3 regions of the Siphonobacter sp. SORGH_AS_0500 genome follow, and region 1 is predicted to be linked to each of the others. Evidence: riboswitches for the same ligand, from Rfam matches in the RefSeq annotation. Region 1 holds a riboswitch; each other region holds the start of a gene.
The links. A riboswitch is a leader RNA that binds a small molecule or an ion and turns the genes downstream of it on or off. The one in region 1 is predicted to bind cobalamin.
Positions count from the first base shown of each region.

Region 1 (4,998 bases):
CGCACCCATGCTTAAGAGAAGGCTGATGTTTTTGGGAAAGATAAGCGTACTACTGAAATAAACGGCGAGCATAATGGCTCCAACGATTCCCCCAATCATTGGAAAATATTTACGAGACTGCCGCATTTGTTCGGGTCCATGCCCCACCCAGGCGGGGCATGGAATCCGGGTATAAAAAAGTACCGCCGTTAATAGGATTCGTAACTCATGTATCATTCTTGTGCGAAGAAATGCCTGCTTCGTTAAAGGTGGACATCTGATTCAGGAAAGCTACTGCACTTTTCAATAAAGGATATGCCAACGCACAGCCCGTGCCTTCTCCCAACCGTAAGTTCATACGAAGAAGCGGCTTCGCTCGCAAAAAATCAAGCAGAAGGCGATGTCCCTGTTCAGCCGACTGATGACAATAAATCGCATTTTCCAGTACATCAGGCTGCATCTGGCTGGCAATCAGCAGAGCAACGGTAGAAATAAATCCGTCGACTAAGATTATCATTTTTCTCGAACGGGCCGCCCGAATGGCTCCCACCATTTGAGCAATTTCAAACCCACCGTACGTTTGAAGCATTTGGTAAGGGTCACTGCAACTCCCATTTACCCGGATGGCTTCCTTCAGAACCGTTACTTTTCGTTGTAATTGTTCGGGATTAACGCCAGTCCCTTTCCCTACGCAACTTTCAATGGGAAGGCCAGTAGCCATGCTCATCAATACACTCGATGAAGACGTATTACCGATTCCCATTTCCCCAAAACCAATCACATTGGAGCCTTTATCGTGCAGTTCATTCACAATCATGGCTCCTTTCTCCAGACAAAACCGAAGCTGTTCTGAACTCATCGCTGGCCCTTTCAAGTAACTATTTGTACCGTAACCAGCTTTGGCGTGAATCAATTGTGTTTCTTCTGAGAATTCGGCATTCACACCCGCATCAACCACGTATAACTCCAGCTCATTCTGGCGGCAGAATACGTTAATAGCGGCTCCACCCGCCAGAAAATTGAGCACCATCTGATAAGTTACTTCTGCGGGATACGCACTTACCCCTTCCTGAGCAATGCCGTGATCTGCCGCGAAGACTACCAGGGCGGCTTTTCGTAACTCTGGCGTTTCGGTTTGCTGTATACAGGCCATGCGGAATGCCAGAGTTTCCAACTGGCCTAAAGCTCCTAAAGGCTTGGTTTTATGGTCAATTTTATATTGTACTCTTTCTTCGAAGGACATAGGATCGATTATCTAATCTGCTAAAAATCAAACTTTAAGCCTATGTTGAAATTACGCCGACGGGTGTTATACCCGTAAACCTCAAAATACTGCTTATCCGTAAGGTTACGAACGTCACCGTATAGTTTGACGAAAGCATTGAACTGATATTCGGCATAAGCGTCAAGCGTCGTGTATGCATTAAGATTCACAATGCCTAGACCATATACTTTATCTTGACGATTACCCACACTCCGCATTGACAAAGAACTAAAAAAGTGTTTCGTGAACTGATAACCAATGGTTGTATTTCCCATGCACTTCGGAATTCGGAAGAGATTAAATGAGCTGGAGTCTCGACCATTAACCGTTTGAGTCACCCGACCCGTTACATACGTTAAATTACCCGAAACCACTAAATTTTTAAAGCGACTCGATACTTCAAATTCCAGCCCATGATCATTCTGACGACTATAATTCACGTACTTACCGTAAGGTTCAACGCTTAATGACTGAAAAGCAATCACGTCTTTAATAGCCCGATCGAAATAAAGAGCTCGTATAAATGATCGTTTATCCGTAGCAAATAACTGAACACCAGCCTCCAGCGAACGACTCATTTCGGGCTTCAAATCTTTGTTACCATACGGCGAATACAACTGATACAAGCTTGGGGCCCGGAATCCACTGGAAAGGTTAGCAAAGAATTTTACCTGATTGCTTAAAAGATAAGAAGGATTGATGGAATAAGTTGCGTTACTACCGTATAGGGAATGATGGTTATAGCGTCCGCCCAGTTCCAGAGCAAAGCTGGAATCGGTTCGAATCAAAGCCGTGGCATACGCACTGAATAAAGTTGTTTTCGCTAGATTTTTCTCTAAAGGTGGAGCATAAGGATTGGTTTGAGCTGTATTCTGAGTCCGCAGATCAACCCCGGTAACGAGAGTTAACCAGCTAGTAGTCCGCCAGCTATTATAGATTTCTGCAAAATGACTATTTCCCTCAAACGTGGACTTGTCCTGAACAGAATTACGTTGGAAAGCCGAGAACGCATAATTTGCCGTCAGTTTTCCAGAAGCATAACTATAATCTATCCCTGTTCCGGCCAGTTTGAAGGTGTTACGGTAATTATAGCTGGGATCATCGGTTAGGGCTCCGGCGTCAATTTCATTTTTATACCCCGAATACAGGCCCCGTACCTTCCAGATTAGATTGGGAGAAAGATTAATACCGCCGTTTAAGAGAACGTTATCCTGCCAGAAACCATCGTTATCAAAGTTCTGATTTCCTTTCGCATCATATGCCGCCGAAAATCCATCGGAACGCAATCGGGTATATTGAGCATTGAAGTAACCTACTTTTGAAGCTCCATTCACACCGACGGTTCCCCGGAAAGTACCATAACTTCCGGCCTGAACGGTGGCATGGCCTCCGATGGGTCGATACCCTTCTTTTTTAGTAAAAATGTTAATTACCCCAGCTACCGCATCCGAACCGTACAGGGTAGACTGAGCTCCCCGAATGATCTCAATTCGTTCGCATTCCCCAACCGAAAGCAGATTGAGATCAAACGTGTTATTAATCTGAGAGGGATCATAGATGGGTAAGCCATCGAGTAAAATCAGGGTGTTTCCTCCACCGGCTCCGCGTAATGAGACGGTCTGATTGGTTCCCAGCGGCCCCTGAGCCCCAACGATCATAACCCCGGCCTGACGGGTTAATAACTCGCCAAGCGATTGAGTAGCGTATTTTTGTAAAGTTGAATCGGTAAGAACGGTAACTACTTTACCCGTTTGGGATAATTTTTGTCCGGTACGATTGGCGGTGATGGTTACTTCTTCCAGTTGGGTATCCGGTTTTTGAGCCCAGACCTGCAAAGTTGTAATCAGGAGAAGAAAGGTAATTCTGGTAAATGTGTTCATGACTCCACTAATGATTAAGTAAGGAGTCTTTCGTAGAAAAGTGAATAGAAATCCGGCTGGGTGTTACCATCCAGTGCGTTGAAATTCATTCACGGCTTTTCACCCGAAAGCTCGAAAAGTATACCATTTCAGGCAGGTCTTCTGGCTCGTTTCATCTCAACCCCCACCTTCCCATACGTGTGTACAGTGGCTTTTGGAAGTTGTGTTTGAGTTTGGAGTTTAGTGTTTTGAGTTATGAAGGCTGTCAACTTTACAATCTTAACCCTAAACTCAAAACTTACCACTCTAAACTCATTAAAACTTACAGCTACGGGGATAGCCCCGGATTTACACCGGTGTTCCCTTTTCATTCAACAGAGTTTCTGCTGAAACCTAAAACGTGGGCAAAAGTATAAAAAATACTTAATGCTGACCCGGTCTTTTACCGAATCAGCATTAAGTATACCTTTCGTTCTACTACGTTTGAGAAGGTTAGCAGTAGTTTGAGAGATTTAATTTAGTTAGAAGAAGTTAGAATTAGGTGTGAGGAGTTTGATGAAAACCTCTCATTTATCTTACTTTCTCAAACTAAATCAAACTTCTCACACCTAATTCTAACCTTCTCAAACCCCATTACTCATAACTCAGGCCGTATTGCTTCAGTACCTCTTCGGGCACTCCTTCCCAGTTGTTGGGAGTATTTCCTACGTAACCCAAATCGTTGAAGCCTATGCGGGTGGTATAAAAACCGGTTAAGGTCATGTCCCGCATTTTGTTAAAGAACGCAACGCCTTGGGAGAACTGAGGTTTCGCTTGTTCAGGATAGGCAATGTCATCCACGATTTCTATCTGCTGAGCTTTTGTAAGCTCCACAAATTTCTTGCTGAAGCGTTTTCGGCTTTCATTATCTAACCAGGCCAGCCCTCCACGAAGAGGAATCTGGTGTACGGGTTGATCTTTCACCATAAATTCAATGAAAGCCGGTACACCCGCTTGCGAGGCACTGCCCGACTTCTCGTCCGCCGGAAGAATAATGTCGCACAAAACGGTGAGGGTTTTCATTTCCTGAGGTGTAAAGAACTTATCAGCCATGAGTTTGGCATCCCGGATGGCTTCCGATTTCTGCCGTCCGCCGGGCACCACCAGCGGTTTTTCGGGCGGAGCCGCTATCAGATCCGTAGAAGGAACCGTAGCCATGCCCAACGACCCCAAGGCAATCGACTTAAGTGTATCGCGACGTTTCATTTTGTTCAGTTTTCAGTTAACTGTTTTCTGTTTACAGTTGATTCGAACCAATTTTCGTAATTTATCTCAGGCTCCTTTACTTCGCTTTTCTCAGAAACTTGCTTATACTTACTTCCTTTAATCTGTGTTCTGGATAGGTAGGAAATAAATCCAGCAATCATTTTTCCCAGCTCATCGGCTTCTTCATAAGTCTTTTCAAAAGCTTGTAATGAAAGATATTTACGATCCAGAGCTCTGTATAGCTGTGATTTTACTTCCGTTAATGAGCCCTTAGCAATACCCAGAAATTGAATAAATTCACCTCGACTTCCTCTTCCAAAACCTTCTGCAATATTATCCATTACAGAATCTGCCGACCGTCTGATTTGCCTGCGATGGTCATAGTCTGCATAAAACTCCCCACTCCCAGTTAATTCAAAAATAGACAGAGAATACAAGCGAGCTTTTTGCCAAATTTTCAAATCCTCAAAACGTTGAATGGTAGCCATCACTGAAAATGGTAAACAGAAAACAGACAACTCTTTTACAGATTCTTCTTCTTCACTTCATCAATGATGTAATCACTGGTTCGCATGGACATGGCTAGGATGGTCCAGGTTACGTTTTTGTCGCCTTGCGTTACGAAAGGAGCGGCGTCTACTACGAACAGGT
Region 1 covers NZ_JAVIYT010000001.1:3,701,558-3,706,555, forward strand. The annotation lists gene QE357_RS15850 (adenosylcobinamide-GDP ribazoletransferase) at 1-216, opposite strand, end outside; gene cobT (nicotinate-nucleotide--dimethylbenzimidazole phosphoribosyltransferase) at 206-1,222, opposite strand; gene QE357_RS15860 (TonB-dependent receptor domain-containing protein) at 1,243-3,123, opposite strand; cobalamin riboswitch at 3,237-3,514, opposite strand; gene QE357_RS15865 (gluconate 2-dehydrogenase subunit 3 family protein) at 3,736-4,347, opposite strand; gene QE357_RS15870 (four helix bundle protein) at 4,353-4,835, opposite strand; gene QE357_RS15875 (GMC oxidoreductase) at 4,871-4,998, opposite strand, start outside.

Region 2 (4,998 bases), on a different contig from region 1:
ACCCTGTAACTCCAAGGCTGGTCCCGTTGGAGCCGGATACATTTGAAACGTTCCGGTGGTACGGTCAAACGCAAAACCAGAAGCAGCGAACGTTCGCTCGAAGGACCCGTTGAGGACTAAATCTTCGGGAACGCCGTGCTCAAATTCTCCTTTAGCTCCCAAAAGCCATAATTCATCCGCTGCCTGAAGGGCCAGGTCCAGTTCGTGCGTAGAGAGCAAAATAGCTTTCCGGGTTTGTCGGGCCAGTTCGTGTAACAACCGCATCAGTTCCACGCGGCTGGGTAAATCGAGATGAGCCGTGGGTTCATCCAGTAAAATCAAATCCGTGTCCTGAGCCAGAGCACGAGCCAGCATTACTTTTTGACGCTCGCCATCGCTTAACTGAGGTAAGCGTCTGTTTATGAACGACTGAGTGCCCGTTAGTGCCAGAGCCCATTGAACTCGTTCCTGGTCTACTGAAGTTAAGCTTCCGAGCCAGTTGGTATAAGGCGTCCGACCCAGAGCGACCAGTTCACCAACGGTTAAATGACCCGCTTCGACCCGTTCGGTTAAGACCAGACTTAATTTTTTAGCCAGTTCAGTCGGCGGAATATGAGGAAGTCGTTTATCTCCTAGATATACGTCCCCCTCTAAGGCATTTTGTAAGCCCGAAAGGGTTCGCATGAGCGTGGATTTCCCGGCTCCATTGGGCCCGAGTAAACACACGAGTTGCCCTGCCTTGAGCTGAACGGATAAGGGTCCCGCCACCCGATGATTGCCATAACCGATGCTTAAGTGACGGGTATGTAATAACAGGTCTGCACTCATGAGAAAGAAGCTCTGAGGTTATGACGACTAACAATCATCCAAATCACGACCGGAGCCCCAAGCAAAGAAGTAACAACATTGATCGGTAAAACCGACTGGGTGCCGGGTAACTGAGCAATGCTATCGCAAACCAGCATTAAGATACTACCGATTAATCCACTGGCCGGGATGAGAATGCGGTGATTAGAAGTGCCCAGCAACGAGCGAGTTAAGTGTGGTACGGCAATCCCAATAAAGCCGATGGGTCCGCAAAAGGCTGTGATACTTCCCGTCAGAATGCTGGTACTGGCCAGAATGATGGTGCGGGCCCGGCCTACGGTTAAGCCCATACTACGGGCATACGCTTCGCCGAGTAATAAACTATTTAAAGCCTTGGACGAAGCAAAGGCGAGTATTAATCCGAAAATCACCACGGTAGAAAGCACAAGCAGATGATAATCTACCACACCGCCCAGCGAGCCAAACGTCCAGAGCAGGTATTCCTGCAATTGTTCGGGTTGACTGAAATACTGCCAGATGCTAATGATGGAAATCGTGATGGTTCCCACCATCACACCAACAATGAGCAAGACGACATGATCACGTATCCGTCCAGCAATTGACAAGACTAGCAATAACACCATCGCCGAACCCAGCGAGGCCATGAATACAATCAGCCAACTGCCTGAAATCCCTAACTGACGAATGGCATATAAACTCGTTACACTTCCGCTACCTAACATAATAGCTGCCACCCCCAGCCCAGCCCCGGCGGTAATGCCCAGTTCCGAAGGTCCCGCGAGTGGGTTTCGGAATAAGGTTTGCATTTGTAACCCACTTACTGACAGTCCCCAGCCCACCAATACGGCGGTAAGGGCTTTAGGCAAACGAATTTTTTCAATAATGAAAAGCCAGGCCGTTTGTTCAGATTGTTGGGTAAAGAGAATACGGGCCACTTCCCTGGCTGGAATCGATACCGAACCAAGCGTAAGGTTTACTAAGAAACACACCACGCTCAGCAGAATCAGCAGGCTGAATAACAGCGGTCGGGTCATTGCAGTTTTTTGTAGTAATACAGCTCGTAATCGGGTAAAAGCTCCGGGTGCAGAATCTTAATCAGGTCGGATAAAATCAGATGCGGATTAACCGCTCCCGACTCCCAGTAATCATTCGATCCACGAGCATTGGTCCGTTTGCTATAGTTATAGAGTTGACCCGTTTTGAAAGCCTTAAAATCTCCGTAACGGCTATCTTTATCAAGAATGTCTTTCTTCGTATCGCGACCGCTAATGCCGACATTCAACCAGTAATCCGCTTTCAAACCAATGGGATAAACGGCTTCAAAATTGAGAGGTAAGCTTCCCGTTGCCTTGACTTTGTCCCAGTGATAGGTAGTGCCCGCGTCCCGAAAAAACTGAGCCATATAGCTATCTCCGTTCGGAACATACCAGGCATCTTTATAACTCGTACCCGTGATAATGCTGGGCTTGTTTTTTAGGTTTTTAGTCAGGCCCGCCAGGCGTTTGTATTCCTTTTCAACCTCAGCGAATTTCTGATTAACCAATGCTTCTTTATTCAGCAAAGCCGCCATCAGTTTTACCCATTCTGCCCGTCCCAGCGGCGTATTTTCTACCCATTCGGAGTTGATTAACACCGGCACGCCTGCTGCGTTCAGGGTCTGGTACCGATCCATGCGGGCATTAGGTTGCCCTACGGTCATCACCAGATCGGGTTTTAATGCTACCAGAACCTCTTCGTTAAGCGTCTGATCTTTACCGACCTGCGTAATTTTCTTTTCATTAATCCGTTCAATGACTTTGGGTGATGATACGTATTTCAAATCGCCCAGTCCAATTAATACGTCTTCTGCCGAGAGAAAACTCAGCAAACCAATGTGGAGTGAAGACATCCCGACCATGGTTCGGAGGGGAATTTCAATAATCTGCCGATCTGCATACCCTTTGGGCCGGGGCGTACCGCGTTGCAAGAGGATGTAACGAGCGGTATCCGTGGATTTTTCAAAGGGACTGAGAATATCGACTACCTTATAGTTGGGTCGGTATTGAATGCGGAAGCCTCTGGCGTGGCTAAGTTTTACTTTTTCGGGAAAGTAATCCTGTTTAACTGAAATGTCGCCTTGTTCAGAGACGGAAGAAGTAGTACTGCATTGCGTAAAGCCTGCCATGCAGCCCAGGCTAATGAGCAAACCGAAAGCCCACCGGGTCATTGTTTTCCGGCTGGAAAAAATAGAATAATGCATCATGGTTCGTACCAGCTTTTCATCCGAAAGCTGTCGGGGGTTAACCATCAAGGCAGGTCTTCTGACTCATTCCCTCCCAAACTCCTTCCCAAGCTAGGCTCAGTGGATGTGTGTTTGGAAGTTTTGTGTGTAGGGTTTTGAGTTTTGGGTTTTGAGTTAGTCTGGCATTTGGCAGAATCAACACAAAACTCTATACTCAAAACTCATTCAACTCAACTGGAATTTACAGCAGCGGAGACTGTTTCGGGTTTACACCGAATTCCCTTTTAAATACCTTCCTTTATACAGGAGGCATACCTTCATGTATGAATGAAGGGGCAAATCTACGAAGAATTAACGGGCGGGAAAGGCTTCAACGGAAAGAAGTCCTGTCAGAGCAGAGGTGACGAAAGTAACTCGCTCATTTACTGGACCTTTGGATAATTCCAGTAACTCATACCCGCAGGTTTTGTAAACGCTGGCGATGGCCTGATAAAGCTCCTGTGCTTCCTGAAAACTTTGCCAGCGTTCGTCGTCGTTTACGTAAATTTCCAGCCAGGGCGGCGTCATAACTATCTGGTTATGGTACCGATAACGCCGAGCAGCTGTCAGGAAATCTTTGGAGACCGGTAAGCCGCCAACTTTCAGGTAAGCAATGATATCAGGAATGCCGCGATCAAAAAAGGTTAGCTCGGAAGGACTGTTTTCGAAATCCCTAATCATGGCCTCCAGAGCCAGCCGGGCAAAGCCTTCCAGATTTTTCCAGGGAACTAAGTCAGATTGAAGCTCCACTTGCTGGCGAATTAACCGACGGGAAACTTCTGCGGAAGTGGCATACCCCTGTTTCTGCAAAGCGTCAATTAAGGTAGTTTTCCCCGCCCCCGGTCCTCCAGAAATCACAATTCGATGCCTCATTTTTCTAAAACTAAAGGATAGTACATGTCGATAAAATCTTGTGTACCCGTTATTTCAGAGCTATAACCCACATTTAGGGAACAAAGCCATGAACATGTAATATTTTTTTCTCCAGAGCCAGACAGAGCTATTTCACCCTCGCAATCAGGCTGAATTTGCTTCCCGAAAGCAATAGTTAATTGTTCTATTCAAAGGGTTCTTCGTTGGTGCTGGTCTGGGGTAAGCTCGTATTGCTAATCAAATGTTATCCAATTTTTCGATTTCTTTCTTCACTTCTTCCAGCAGTTGCTGCTCGGTAGGTAAATAGAGTTGGTATTTACTGGTAATGATGGTTTTGTTACTTTCAGGCAAAGATATTTTGACCATTGCATCATTTTTATCGGTGCAAAGCAAAATGCCGATGGTGGGGTTTTCAAATTCCTGTTTTTCGTAGCGGTCATAATAATTTACGTACATCTGCAATTGCCCTAAATCCTGGTGCGTGAGTTTTTGAGTCTTTATTTCAATCACTATGAAACATTGCAACAAGCGGTTGTAAAATACCAAATCCACAAAATACTCATCCCCGTCGATATGGATTCTTTTTTGCCGGGCTACAAAAGCAAAGCCATTACCCAGTTCTAAAATAAAATCCTGCAAGTGGGTAATGATAGCCGTTTCCAGGTCTTTTTCGTAATACGATGCTTCTCTTTTAAGCCCTAAAAACTCCAGCACCATTGGGTCTTTAATGATCTCTTTGGCATCGGTGGGTTGTTTTTCATTTCGGGCTACGGCCAAAACGGCCTGTACGTCATTGCTCAACAAAAGTCGCTCAAATAACTGACTGTTGATCTGGCGTTCGAGTTGCCTTGCCGTCCAATTGTTTTTTTCAGCTTCTGCTATATAAAATTCTCTTTTGTCTTGATTATCAATACGAATAAGTAACCTGTAATGAGTCCAACTGAATTGCGAACGCAGTGCGTTCGTAATTGGGAACGTACGGTAAAACTGCCGATTCATCTCTAACTGTCGCACCGAAAATCCGGTCCCAAATTGGGGTTGAAAAGTATCGGATATGG
Region 2 covers NZ_JAVIYT010000008.1:225,397-230,394, forward strand. The annotation lists gene QE357_RS24195 (ABC transporter ATP-binding protein) at 1-807, opposite strand, end outside; gene QE357_RS24200 (iron ABC transporter permease) at 804-1,841, opposite strand; gene QE357_RS24205 (ABC transporter substrate-binding protein) at 1,838-3,094, opposite strand; cobalamin riboswitch at 3,080-3,362, opposite strand; gene QE357_RS24210 (AAA family ATPase) at 3,380-3,940, opposite strand; gene QE357_RS24215 (PDDEXK nuclease domain-containing protein) at 4,178-4,998, opposite strand, start outside.
Region 2: it holds a riboswitch for cobalamin, as region 1 does, so the genes downstream of both, QE357_RS24205 (ABC transporter substrate-binding protein) here and QE357_RS15860 (TonB-dependent receptor domain-containing protein) in region 1, are expected to answer to the same signal.

Region 3 (4,998 bases), on a different contig from region 1:
CTGCCAGTACTGGAATGCCTGAATCGGTTCGGTAAACATCCTTGTTGGCTCCCACGGCAAGATAAAAGTAATCTTTGCTGGTGGGCGTGTATTCCAAAGCTACGTACGCATTATTGGTAGCCACACCCGCCTGCCGAAATCCGTCGGTATTAGACACGCCAAAATCCATGCGGTAACGAAGTTGGGTGTTGATGGAACCACCTGCTCCGGCCCGCATGCGGCGGGTATTAAAGCTCCCGTAGCTGGTCGAAAAATTGGCTCTGAAATCAGCCGTGGGTTGTTTACGAACGATGTTAATGATACCCCCTAAAGCCGAGTGCCCAAAAAGCACCGAAGCAGGGCCTTTTAAAACTTCGATCCGTTCCACATTGGCGAGGTTGGTGTTGGGTGCACTGGTGGAGATGTTATGCCGCTCATCGCGAACACCATCCACCAATAACACAAAGTTGCTGAAACCCCGAATGGTAAAGTGTTGAAAACCACCGTAGGTATTATTGGAACGCACACCCGTGGTATTTTTCATGGCATCGCCCAGATCGTCAATGCCGCGTTGTTCGATGGTTTTGACCGTAACTGAGCTGACTGACAAAGGCAAATCACGAATGGGAACGTCGATTTTGTTAAGGGCTGAAAACGAACGGTTTCGCTGACTGGTAATGGTTACTAACGAGAGCTCGTGCGTTTTTTGATTGAGCTGATAACGTAGTGGCAGACGTTCGCCGGCTTTCACCGTTACCTGAGTTTGATGTGCTTCATAACCTACCCCGCTGACGGTTAACGTATAAGTACCGGTAGGAATGTTTAGTAGCTGAAAACTACCCTCGGCATCCGTGGTAACGCCAAAAGTAGTGGCCTCCAGGCGAATGGAAATGCCGGGTAAGGGTTCTTGATTCTCGGTTTCAACGCGGCCTTCGAGTGAACCGTTTTTTTGTTGAGCGTAACTCTTTAGCCAGACGCTAAGGATAAATGCCAGGGTAGATAAAATGATTTTACTACTCAATCGTGAAGTAGAAGTGGGGAGCATAACTTTTAACAAAAAAGGTTAAAAGCTCTCGGCTTACCTTCCAGTCAATCAGGAACCAGGGAAACAGAAGAAGTCAGTAGAGTTTACGTATAGACGCGACGGTGCATGCACGGCTGTGCCTACCATCCATAAACTCCCCTTTGACGACGCTCTAACCCGTGAAAGCATGATCAGCTAAGAATAAAGGCAGGTCTCCTGACTCGTCCCCTCCCAAACGCCTTCCCATATCCTAACGACACAGTGGCTTTATTGTCAAGGAGTTTACTCAGTTGTCCGTTTTTAGTTTGCCGTTTTCAGTTAATGACCACTGAAAACAGAAAATTGAAAACAGAAAACGGAGCGGAACTTACAGTTGCACGACAGTTCGTGATTTGCACACGATTCCCTATTAATCTGCAGTTAAGCAGAACCTTTTTCCGTGGAAAAATGAAGTAAAGAACTTGAATGAAGGAACAAAAGTAGGGTATAATTCAGCCGTTTATGGACTTACGTTCAATAATAAATTTTCCAGGTGAGGTCTGAACGTTAAAAATAATCGTACTTTCGCGGCTCAATTGGTGCCTTTTCTGCCCGTCAGAAGAAGCTTAAAAGGGAATCCGGTGCAATCCCGGAGCAGTACCCGCTGCTGTAATTTCTACTTAGTTTACAGTTTGCCGTTTACGGTTTTCAATTAGTTTACTACTAACTGAAAACGGCAAACTAAAAACGGACAACTAAGTAAACTCTAAACATTAATGCCACTCCAGCGTGCTGGGGGAAGGCGTTTGGAGTGGAAAGAGCCAGAAGACCTGCCTGTTAAACATACCATTCATGCTTTCGGGAAGAAAGGCAGGAGGCTTCACATGCTTAGGAGGTGTTTCCACCTCTGTCCTGTTTCCCGTGTATACACTCAAAAGGGAAACAAATGATCAATCCTTTATTACTCGATTCGCTGGTGTTGGGCATACAACATTCCTTTGAACCCGATCATATGGCTGCCGTTTCCGTGTTGGCCAGTGAAAGAAAAAAAGGCCAGCTTTGGCGAGTCATCTGGCGGTCTTCGCACTGGGCTTTAGGGCATTCCTTTACGCTGATTCTCTTTGCCTGCCTGATTCTGCTGCTGAAATCCCAGATCTCGGAAGAGGTGGCTTCCTACGTGGAGTTTCTGGTGGGCCCTTTAATGATCTGGCTGGGGGTAGTAGCCATCCGGCGAAATTTTGTTCCGGCACCCATTCAAACGCCGGAAGAGGCCAAAATCAGCCGTTCCTTCGGAGTAGGCATGATCCACGGATTGGCCGGAACGGGAGGAGCCTGTACCGTAGCCTTGACCCTGGCGGCCAAAGATGCCAGCACCGCCGTTTGGATTATTATTCTGCAAAGCCTCGGCATTATCGTAGCGATGACTTTGTACGGTTGCATTCTGGCTTTTTCGCTGAAGCAGGTCGTGCAGCGGGCCGAAAAAGCCCTGGTAATCATCAATTATGCCGTAGGTATTTTCTCCATCCTCATTGGATTCGTAACCCTTTACGAATCTTTTCAGTAATCCTTAGCACTTTTTTCCCCTTTTTCATTTTATATATTTTTACATGCGTTTTACGCCTTATTCGCTGGGACTGGCTCTGCTGGCTCACCAGGCTTTAGCTCAAACTCCGGCTGATTCCAGCCGCAATCTTAATCCGGTGGTGGTAACGGCTACCCGTTCCGAAACCCGACTGGATCGCATTCCCCAAACGTTAAAACTGATTAATCGGGCGGATCTGGACTTAACCCCTGCAAACGATCTGACTGACCTAGTTAAAAAAACGGCGGGCGTACAGGTAATTCAGTATCCGAATCTTTCCTCGGGGGTGGGAATCCGTGGGTTCCGTCCGCAGTTTTCGGGTTTGAATCAGCGGACGTTATTACTCATTGACGGTCGTCCGGCGGGAGCGACGAATCTTTCCACGATTCAGTTATCGGCCATCGACCACATTGAAGTTCTGAAAGGTCCTGCTTCGGCTTTGTACGGTTCACAGGCCATGGGAGGGGTGATTAACGTGATTACCCGTCGTTCGAAAGGAACGCCTACCGGAAACGCTTTTGCCGAATATGGTAGTTTTCAAACGCTTCAGGCTGGCTTTTCTTCGGGGGGTAACCTGACCAGCAAACTCGATTACGATTTATCCTTCGCTTATTTTGAACGGGGAAAAGATTACAAAATCGGGAAAGACAACTGGCTACGAAATGCGTTCGGTTTTAAAAACGCCGTGAAGTATTACGCCAAGGGTACGAGTGAAGAAGTAGATGATCGTCGTGACGATGGTCAGACGCGGCCTTACACCCAATTACAGTATTACTCAGGAGCGTTGCGATTAGGATACCAGATTGCGGAAAACTGGCGGGTAGACGTTCGCGGCGAAAGATTCCAGGCTCGCAATGTTCAATCCCCCGGTGACATTGCTTACGGAATTACGGAAGCCAGTAGTAAGGATGTCGAGCGGGCTTCGCTGGAAGCTTCCTTAACCGGACAAATCGGTGCTCACCAGCCTAGTCTGAAGGTGTTTACTGCCGATGAGGCGAATAATAACTATACCCTGAATGCTTCCGGTAAACCCGTCATCCCTTACCGCTCGAATCGCACGGCAAATGCCTGGTCGGGTTTACAGGTGAAAGATGTGTGGAAGTTAGGACAGCATTCGCTGGTGCTGGGTTATGATTATACCAATGCCTCGACGCAGGGTCGCCGCTGGAGTGATGCCACAACCGAGCGTGCTCCCACGCAGCCCGATTATGCTCTGATTTCTTCGGCTTTTTACGCCCAGGCAACGCTGAACGTTGATAAACTAACGATCCAACCCGGCCTGCGTTGGGATCAGATTACTTTTGATGTCAAGCAAACCCCTTTATTAACGTCGTACCGGGCGGGGAAGAAAACCAATCCCTTCCTGAGTCCTAACCTGGGGGTGACCTATCAGTTGCCTCAGCATTTAAGAATCAAAGCGACTGTAGGGCGTGCCTTTGTAACCCCCGATGCTTACAATGTAGCGGGGTATTCCGAAGCCCGAACCACCGCCGGGAAAATTGCCGTAACCAGCGGAAACCCTGACTTAGCGAATGAAAGTAGCTGGAGCTGGGATGTGGGGGTGGACTACCAGCATCAGGGTTTCTACGCTAATGCAACGTATTTCTCTACCCAGGTGAAAAACCGCATTGCCCGCGTCGTACGGACGGTAAATGAGCCGTTTGGCAATGGGGATGTGATTGTTTCGAGAACTACGTTTATTAATGCCGCCGATTCGGATATAAACGGTCTGGAAGCGGAGGCGGGTTATGACTTTGGTTATAATCAGAAACACGCCCTTCGTCTTTTTGGTAACCTGACAACGATGTTCAAAGCTCAGGAGGTAATTGTCGGAACGGATGAATCCCGGACGGAACGGATGATTGCCAATGTGGCGAAAACCAATGTCAATTACGGACTAGAATTTGATAACCGTAAAAACCTGCGTCTGCGATTAACGGGCCGTTACGTCGGTACCCGCCGCGATATTGATTATACAGATGCCTTGAATCCGGAAATTGAGTATACGCCATTCATGGTGGTTGATCTGGTGGCTGCGTATACGCTTGAGAAAAAGCACACGCTGACTTTGTTACTCAATAACCTAACGGACGAAAACTACTACGAAAAACGCGGTTATAACATGCCCGGTCGGAGTGTTTCGTTACGGTATGCCCTTCAGTTTTAAAGTACTGCTTGTTTTGAGTATGAAAAGGCCTTTCCCATTGGGGAAGGCCTTTTGTCTTAGTAATAAACGTTTGGTAAGGATGTTAATGGTTTGATAGTTAGCTGGTTAGTAGTGATAACGTAGAAATGGCGAGCTTAAAAATGAATTAAAATACGCATTTCCGCTGGCGGATGGCTGAGAAAAAGAGTTCAGTATACAAACTCAAAACTTGAACCATGAAAGGATTAGCTTGTATTGCTCTATTAACCATTTCAAATGCCTTTATGA
Region 3 covers NZ_JAVIYT010000008.1:345,814-350,811, forward strand. The annotation lists gene QE357_RS24610 (TonB-dependent receptor) at 1-1,024, opposite strand, end outside; cobalamin riboswitch at 1,192-1,453, opposite strand; cobalamin riboswitch at 1,563-1,835, shown strand; gene QE357_RS24615 (cytochrome c biogenesis protein CcdA) at 1,929-2,546, shown strand; gene QE357_RS24620 (TonB-dependent receptor) at 2,590-4,731, shown strand; gene QE357_RS24625 (DMT family protein) at 4,947-4,998, shown strand, end outside.
Region 3: it holds a riboswitch for cobalamin, as region 1 does, so the genes downstream of both, QE357_RS24615 (cytochrome c biogenesis protein CcdA) here and QE357_RS15860 (TonB-dependent receptor domain-containing protein) in region 1, are expected to answer to the same signal.